DNA from 2 places in the Paenibacillus hubeiensis genome. Region 2 is predicted to be linked to the other one. Evidence: riboswitches for the same ligand, from Rfam matches in the RefSeq annotation. Region 2 holds a riboswitch; the other holds the start of a gene.
What was found. A riboswitch is a leader RNA that binds a small molecule or an ion and turns the genes downstream of it on or off. The one in region 2 is predicted to bind cobalamin.
Positions count from the first base shown of each region.

Region 1 (4,206 bases), on a different contig from region 2:
TGAAGCGTCAGCTTCTGGCCGTCTTTCTCCCGAATGCCGTCGCCATCCGTGTCCTTGAATCCCGCTTCGTCCAGCAGCTGCTTGGCCTGTTCCGGTTCATAGTCGTACCCTTTGAGTTTGTCATATCCGAACGGGAGCGCGGAAGTAAACGGTCCTTTTGCCGCCTGGCCGCCGATCAGCGTACCGGCATACATCTCGCGGTCGATGCCATACGAGATGGCACGGCGAACGTTGGCATTCTCAAGCAGCTTATGCGTTGTATTGAACCAGACAAACTGCGTGCGCAAGCTTGGAATTTCGTCGATGGCATACTGGCCCTTGTCCTCGAACAAAGAGAGGCTGCTGCGCCCAACGTTGCTCGCCACGTCGATTTCGCCCGACTGCAAGGCCAGTGCTCGCGTGCTGTCATCCTTAATGTATTTGAACGTGATCGTATCCGTTTCGGGAGCACCGTCCCAATACCCGTCATACTTTTTCACCTGAATTTCTTGATCCGGGGTATACGAGGTTACCATGAACGGACCCGTTGCAACCGGCTGGCTCTCGAATCTTGATGTATCTGCACTGGTGTCCACGATGACGAACAGCGGTTCCGCAATGTTTCCGAGCAGGGAAGCGTAAGGTTCCGTCGTTTGGATCGTCAAATCTTGCCCTTCCGCCTTCATGGATTCGATCGGCAGTGTGGACAGCCCTCTTTCGTTCAGCTCCAAGGCACGCTCAATCGATTTTTTCACAGCATCTGCCGTGACTTTGTTGCCATTATGGAACGTAACGCCATCGCGAATCTGGAACTTCCATGTGGTGTCATCGACTTGTTCCCACGATTCGGCAATTTTGGGCACAAGCTGCATGTTCTCGTCAAACTGGACCAACGTCTCGCCGATTGCCGCGCGTGTCAGCGTCCAGCCGTTCCATTCCACCGCCGGGTCCAGATTGGTGCCGAGCCAGAACAGAGCCACGTTCAAATGCGTCGGCGCAGCGGATGCACTCGTTGCCGGGCTTGTTTCTTTCCCACCGGTACCAGTCCTGCTGGATGAATTGGTACTTCCGCATGCCGTTAGGGCAAATACAATAAAAAATGACGCGAACGTAAGCAGTACTGCTTTTAAACGGGTTGTTTTCACTTCTATATCCTCCAGTCAAGCTGCGTTTTTTCGAGGGTCCAGCACATCCCTGAGGCTGTCGCCCAACAAATTAAAAATCATGACCGTACAAAATATCGCCAGGCCCGGATACAGCAATAGCCATGGGGCCGTCTGCAGGTATCTCCGGCCTTCGTTCAGCATGGCTCCCCACTCCGGTTCCGGCGGCTGCGCTCCAAGCCCCAGAAAGGACAAGCCGGATATGGAGAGCATCATGCCGCCCACATCCATCATGGCCATCACGATTAACGGTGACAGCATGTTCGGCAGAACGGTGCCCCAAACGATTCGGGTACGACGCGCCCCGCTGAAAGCGGCGGCGGCGACATATTCCTTTTGTCGCAGCGATATGACCAAACTTCTCGCCATGCGCGCATATTTGGCCCACCAGACCACCGACAGCGCGATGACCGTATGAAGCAGACCCGGACCCAACATGCCGACGACGGCGATGGCGAAAATGATTCCGGGAAAAGCCATCATCGTATCGGCCAGCCGCATCAACAGCGAATCCACGATGCCGCGCGCATAACCGGCAATGATGCCGATGCCTACGCCGATCCCGAACACGATGCCGATCATCATGAAGGTCAGCAGCAGCGACGTGCGTGCCCCATACAGGATACGGGACAGGATGCATCGTCCCAATTGGTCGGTCCCGAGCGGATACTCGGGGCTGGCGGGTTGCAGCACCATGCCAAAGTTGGTGGCCAGCGGATCATGCGGCGCAAACAGGGGGGCGATCATGGCGAGCACGATCCAACACGCCGTCAACGCGAGCACCACGGCGAACCAACGATGCTGCGACAACGTAAGCCGGAATGTCCTCATCATACATCCACATCCAATCGGATCCGCGGGTCTCGCAGATGGGTCCATACATCGACCAACAGATTCAACACGACATACATCGTAGCCATCCAGATCACATAACCCTGAATGAGCGGATAATCCCGTGAAAAGATCGCTTCCACCGCCATCTGGCCCACGCCCGGCCACACGAACAAGCTCTCTATGATTGCGGCCCCGCCGAGCAGCGCCCCGGTAGACATGCCCATTAGCGTGATGACTGGAAGCATCGCGTTCGGAAGAATATGCCGGATCATGATTGTTCCTTCCTTCATGCCTCTGGCTCTGGCTCCGTCTACGTAGTTCTGGGAATGTTCCTCCAGAATGACGGCGCGGATTTGCCTGCTGTACTGAGCGATCAAAGGCAGTGCCAGCGTTAATGCAGGCAATACGAGACTATGCAGACCCGAGCTGCCCGTGACGGGAAACAGCCTCAGATGCACGCCGAACCAGAGCATAAGCAGCATGCCCAGCCAGAAGCTTGGCATGGACAACCCTGCGAAGGAGAACAGGCGAATGATGAGATCCAGCACTTTATTTCTATGGATGGCCGACAGGATGCCGAGCGGAAACGAAACAACGACCACAAGAAGCATGGCACCGCCTGTCAAACGCAGCGTGGCCGGCAAACGTGACATCAGCACGTCGAACACGGGCCGTCCGTATTTGTACGACGTACCGAAATCTCCTGTCCCGACTTGTCCAAGCCATAGGCCGTACCTCACCCAAAAGGGCTTGTCCAGTCCCAATTCTGCCCGCACCTGCTCAACCAGCTCCTCGGATGGCGTCACGCCCGTAGCCATGAGCATCAGCCTGGCCGGGTCTCCCGGCGACAGGTAGGTCAGGAGAAAGGTCAGGAAGGTGATGCCGAACAGAACGGCTGCCAGCTGAAGTATTCTTTTACCGATGTATTTGCCCAAAAGCCAGCCGTCCTCTCTGCTTCGATTCACAGCAAACCCGATCTCTGCCATGCAAAAAAGGCATCCCTCTCCCGTATATTCCCGGATAAGGACGCCTCAAATAAACCGATTCCCATACAAAAATCGCGCTAATTCAAAACACCTTCCTATCTCCCGTAGGCTGTTGCTGTGTTGTCAAACCGGGCAGGTCTCCTGGCTTCAGGATCAACATCGTTGCAGCGCCTTCCCGGCTATGGCCAGTGGCTTATCGCTGCCTGATTCCCCTGTTACAGTGGCGGGACCGCGCCGGCATTTCACCGGCTTCCCTATTAAGCTTGTACCCGATCGGGTACAGCACCCAGTTCCGTCTATTCGATTGGTATGTGTTCCAGTATAACTGGCAGATAGGCAAGATCATAGCTTTTTCTTCAAATTTAAGGGACTTATTCTATCGTGCATCACTCGTTTCAGTGGACTTGGTTCTGGCTCCCTTCGGAGACATGCCGGTGACCTTTTTGAACATTTTGGAGAACAATAGCGGGTCCGTATATCCCACCGAATGTGCCACCTCGCTAATGGACAGCATCGGACTCTGCAGCAGCTCGGCGGCGCGATTCATCCGGTATTCCAGAAAAAAAGATTGCAGCGGCTTGCCGTACTTTTCCTTAAACAGCCCCGACAGGTACGTGCGATCCAGTCCTACGGCTTGCGCGATGTCGAGAACGCTCGTTTTTTGGCTGTATCGGTTCTCCATGTATCTCACCGCCTGCCGTATGTACTCTTCTTTGGTAGAAGAAGGCTGCCGCTTGCCCTCCTCTTCCGGTGAAGAAGCAATCAGCTCGGCTATGAGGCGATACAACAAGCTTTGAGTAAACACGTCCGCGCCCGAGCGGCCGGACACCTGAACCATTTCCTGATACAATCCGTCCAGCGCCGCCTCGTTCCTTGCCCGAAACACCGGATGATCGGAATTCAACTGCGCGCGCTGCATGAACGCTTTGGCCTGCACGCCTTTGAAGCCAAACCACGAATACGTCCATGGGTCCGCCTCGTCGGCTTCATAATGCACGATCGTGTCGGGGAGAATGAGAAAACCTTGTCCCTTGGTTAACATATGCTGCCGATCGTTCATCAGCACCTTGCCGCGTCCCTTGTGAACGTAATGGATAATGTAGCTGTCACGGACGCCCGGCCCCCAGTAATGCAAAGGCTCACAGGCCTCCCACCCGAAAAAAAGCATGACCAATTCCATCTGCGTCCAATCCATCGGCACCACATTCATTTCGATTCTGCTCACGTCTGTCCCTTCCTTCTGT
Region 1 covers NZ_JAVYAE020000013.1:32,899-37,104, forward strand. Annotated here, with positions in the region: gene RSX24_RS24935 (ABC transporter substrate-binding protein) at 1-1,124, opposite strand, end outside; gene nikC (nickel transporter permease) at 1,140-1,976, opposite strand; gene nikB (nickel ABC transporter permease) at 1,973-2,962, opposite strand; cobalamin riboswitch at 3,077-3,267, opposite strand; gene RSX24_RS24950 (AraC family ligand binding domain-containing protein) at 3,339-4,187, opposite strand.
Region 1: another riboswitch for cobalamin. It lies ahead of nikB (nickel ABC transporter permease); the one in region 2 lies ahead of cobJ (precorrin-3B C(17)-methyltransferase).

Region 2 (4,206 bases):
CCTGAATCACGCCAACCCGTTTGAAAAATTTATGAAAACGCTCATTCGGATGTCCTTTTTCTTTGTACTCCGCAACGATCCGTTCCACGATGCCGCCAATTTCGTCGCCCGGAATGCCTTCCGCGACCGGTTGCGCGGGATGGGCGTTGCGCCCGAACTTTTTGCCGCCGAGGAACAGGTCGTAACCGCCTTTGCGGTACACGATGCCGATATCCTCCAACACCGCGCCGTAACATGCCATGCCGCAGCCGTTCAGGGCCACGCTCGTTTCCTTCGGCGCACTCACGCCGCCGATGACGGCCTGCAGGTGTTCTGCCATCGGTACGGCATCATCCTTCTCCATGTTGCAGAAGTCGCAGGCTTTCACCTTGATGACGTCCCCGATCGGCACCACGATGAACTTCGCGGCGCGCAGCTCGGCAACGAGCCGGTCCGGCTCGAAGGTTGGCACGCGCAATATGATCTGGTGCTCCGGCGTATACTCCAGCTCGCCGTCGTCACCCGCGCATTGCGCAAGCAGCGCCATCTGTGCGGCGCTGAACTTTTTGTTGCCGACGCCGGGCGATACGCCCACCTCGAAGAGCGGCGGCTTGCTGCCTGGCGCGGGCGCCGTGCGCTCCAGGGCCTGCGGCGCAGCGGCTCCAGGCCCGGCGTCCAGCCAGCGGCTGGCTGCTTCGCCCGCGAGGGCCCCGCCTGCCGCGAGCCGACCGAGCGCCTCCGCGGCCAGCTCGGCTGCGCCGATGGGCGCGGCTGCGGCGGCTGCGTGCGGCGCGGCAACCGCCGGCGCAGGCCGCTCGGCGACGAGCACGGCAGTGGCGCCGCCGGCATCGCTGCCCTCCGGACTCGTCGCCGTTCCCGAAGGCGCAGCGCCGGCCGCGCTTTGGCCCGCTGCCGTACCGCTTGCGGCTGCACGGGCCTCCATCGCGCCGAGCGACCATGGCTCGGCTTCCGTGCGCAGCCGCTCATGCGGCCGGAGCGGCTGTTCCGTCGCGTTCAGCGTGTATTTCCGCTGATAGCCGCGTGGGGTCACCATGAGGCCTTCGTACATCATGGTGGACGAATTGCCGATGATCACGGTCGTCAGCATGCCGATGTCATGGTTCAGCATGTCCTCCAGCGTGGTGATGACCACATGCTGGCGGTCGCGGTACGCGCTTTTGACCAGCCCGACAGGGGTCTTGGGATCACGGTAACGCAGCAGAATCTCCTGCGTTTCTACGATCTGGCGGGTCCGCCTGCCGCTCCGCGGATTGTACAATGCAATGACGAAATCAGCGGAAGCCGCGGCCTCAACCCGGCGCTTAATGGTGTCCCACGGGGTCAGATGGTCGCTCAAACTGATCGTGCAAGCATCGTGCATGACAGGCGCTCCCAGCAAGGAAGCGCAGGACTGGATCGCCGAAACGCCCGGAACCACCTCCACTTCCACGCCGCTGTCCGGCTTCCATCCGCGCTCCATCAACACTTCGTATACGAGGCCGGCCATACCGTATACGCCCGCGTCGCCGCTGGAAATCACGGCCACGATTTTTCCCGCTTCCGCCTGTCTTACCGCTTCCTGCGCACGGCTGACTTCCTCGGTCATGCCCGTACGTACGATTTCCTGTCCGGTCAGCAGCGGCCGAATCAGGTCGACGTACGTGTTGTAGCCGATAATGACCTCGCTCTCTCTCAGTGCCTCAAGCGCCCGGTGGGTAATATGCTCCATGGCCCCTGGACCGAATCCGATAACAAGCAGCTTGCCTAGTCCTTGCATCTGTTTCTCCTCCTCCGATAACCTGTCCGACTTAAACAGTGAAGAAGGACGGCTAAGCCGGCCTTCTTCGCGCCTTATCGCATATTCAAAACTCTGAGAACGCCAATAAATCCCGTCCGCAATGCGGACGGGATACGAATGTACGTATGCTCAAGAACACAGCATCATTCCGTGGAAGAATGATCCTGCTGATGCATGGCCCGGAAGGGTCTGCCGGACGGACCTATGGTCCGCCCTTTTCCTGATCGTTCGTACACCGCTCCTTTCCGCGAAGGGTCCGGTGACACATTCAAGGTAGGTCTCCTGGCTCTGGTTCATCAGCTTCCTTTTCCGTCTTCCCCGGTGATCCGAGTGACTTATCAGCAGCAGCTCCAACGTCTGCGCAACCGATACTATTGAAAGGAGCCTCCCCATTACAGTGGCGGGACCGCTCGGGATTTGCACCCGATTCCCTGTTACCTCTTGCCTGAAAGCAAGAGCACCTTGTCTGTTTTCATGTGATGATATTGTCTTCATCATACCATCCGTCAGGAAATGATGTCCATGCCCATGAAGGCCTGCATTCATTTAATTTTCCCGCCCGGACGCAATCCTTTGCCTGCGAAACTAAAAAGGCCCTGATCCATGTATGGATCAAGGCCTCTTCTTATTAGCTTTTCCGTTCCTCTTCGGTTGACCAAAACCCGCACATCAGCATAGCGAAGGACTGCTCTCAGCCTTTTCGCCTTTTTATACCGTGCATCCTTTAAGCCTGATCTACCTTCAAAGCGGCGTAATAACGGCCCAGCTCCACGATGAGCGCCCCCATCTTTTCTTCCTCGGGGACAACGCGAACCTCGATGCCTTCCTCGCGCATGGCATTTGCCGTTACTTTGCCCACCGAAGCGGCCACCACGCCCTGCCTGAACGCCTCCTGCATCTGTTCCAGCTTGCCTTGCGAAGCTGCGTATTCCGTCAAAAAACGCACCTGCGGGCCGCTTGTAAAAGCAACGGCGTCAACCTCGTTCGCGATGATTTCGTTCAACAGCTGCGCCAGCTCCGCTTCTTCCGGCGGCACATGCCGATAAGGCAGCACCTGCCGCACCTGGGCTCCTTGCTGCTCCAGCCAACTCACCAGTTTCGGTGCCGTTTCGCCATGGAGCTGCAGCATCACTTTTTTCCCGGCAAGATCATGTGCAGCAAACTCGCGGATCAAGCCCTCCGTGCTGCCGTCATCGTCCCGAACGATGGGTGAAAGCCTGCGCTTGCGCAGTGCATTCACCGTTTTGTATCCTCTCGCCGCAATCGACGAAGCCGCAAGTACATCAAGCAGCGCTCCGGCAAGTTCCATATCCTCTGCCATATCAAAAATGGCATCGAGCCCCATGCCCGTCGTCAGCACCGCCCAGTCCGGCGGATTGGAAATCCAGGAGACCAGTCCGTCCCGAATGCTCCGGTCATCCAGAAACACCGTTCCCTGTGCAGGCCGTACCAGCGGAATTCCGCCCATTTTTTCAACCAGCAGGGACATCTCCCTCGACTTGCGCGGTCCCGTCAGAGCCACGCGTATGCCTGCCAAATGTTGCGCCATATCGTTCCCCCCAGTTGGATTCTGCCGAAAGTTCATCAGTCTGACTTCAGTATACAGGCAGAGCCCATGCAGGGGAACCTTGAATACCCTTTATTTTCGGGGTTTTCCTATAACGATTTTTTATAAAATCCATAAACCATGCACCTTCTTAAGAAGGTTGAAGTTTTCCGCCCTGCGGGCCGCTTCGCTTTCTTTCATCCTCCTGCCCGGATTTCTCCGCATGCTGCTCATGCTTGCCTGCCCGTTTCTTTTTGGGTCGAAGAAACAGAAACAACAGGATCGGAATCAAGACCTCAAACACTATGGCGATCCATGTCCATTCCCGCGTAAACCGGTAAAGCTGGACGGCGTTCCGGAAAAACCAAAACGCGCAAACAAACCCGAGCAGCGCAATCGGTCCGGTCAGCACTTTGCCGGATACCTTCGGAATCATCCGTTTGAGCCCCCAACATACAAAATACAGATCAAACGCGATTTTGGTAACCATGGCAGGCAGGGTCGCCGCGGCCAATGGCAAGTCAAACCGGTCCAGAAACTCGCTGATCTGCAATTGCCGTGCCAATTCGTAAGAAGGATACACCAACCGTGAGGCAATTTCCACGCCGATGGACGCAATCGTTTCAATAAGGATCAACATCATCAGCAAAACGGCCCATAACATTCCCCGAAAAGCAGGCTTGAATTTAAAGTCACTGCCTTTCATGACAAAGGGGAGCGCAACCATCTCGCCAAAAAAGGAAAAGATGTACCAAGTGCCTCTCCCCACGCCTGCCGCATCAACATCCAAATACGGCAGCAGATTGTTCAGGTCTACTTGCGGGGCAACCATAAACGGCACGATGACCGAATTGACCAGAAACAGCGTGACATACAGCTCTGA
Region 2 covers NZ_JAVYAE020000010.1:151,723-155,928, reverse strand. Annotated here, with positions in the region: gene cobJ (precorrin-3B C(17)-methyltransferase) at 1-1,756, opposite strand, end outside; cobalamin riboswitch at 2,033-2,257, opposite strand; gene RSX24_RS22730 (uroporphyrinogen-III synthase) at 2,502-3,326, opposite strand; gene RSX24_RS22725 (GerAB/ArcD/ProY family transporter) at 3,475-4,206, opposite strand, start outside.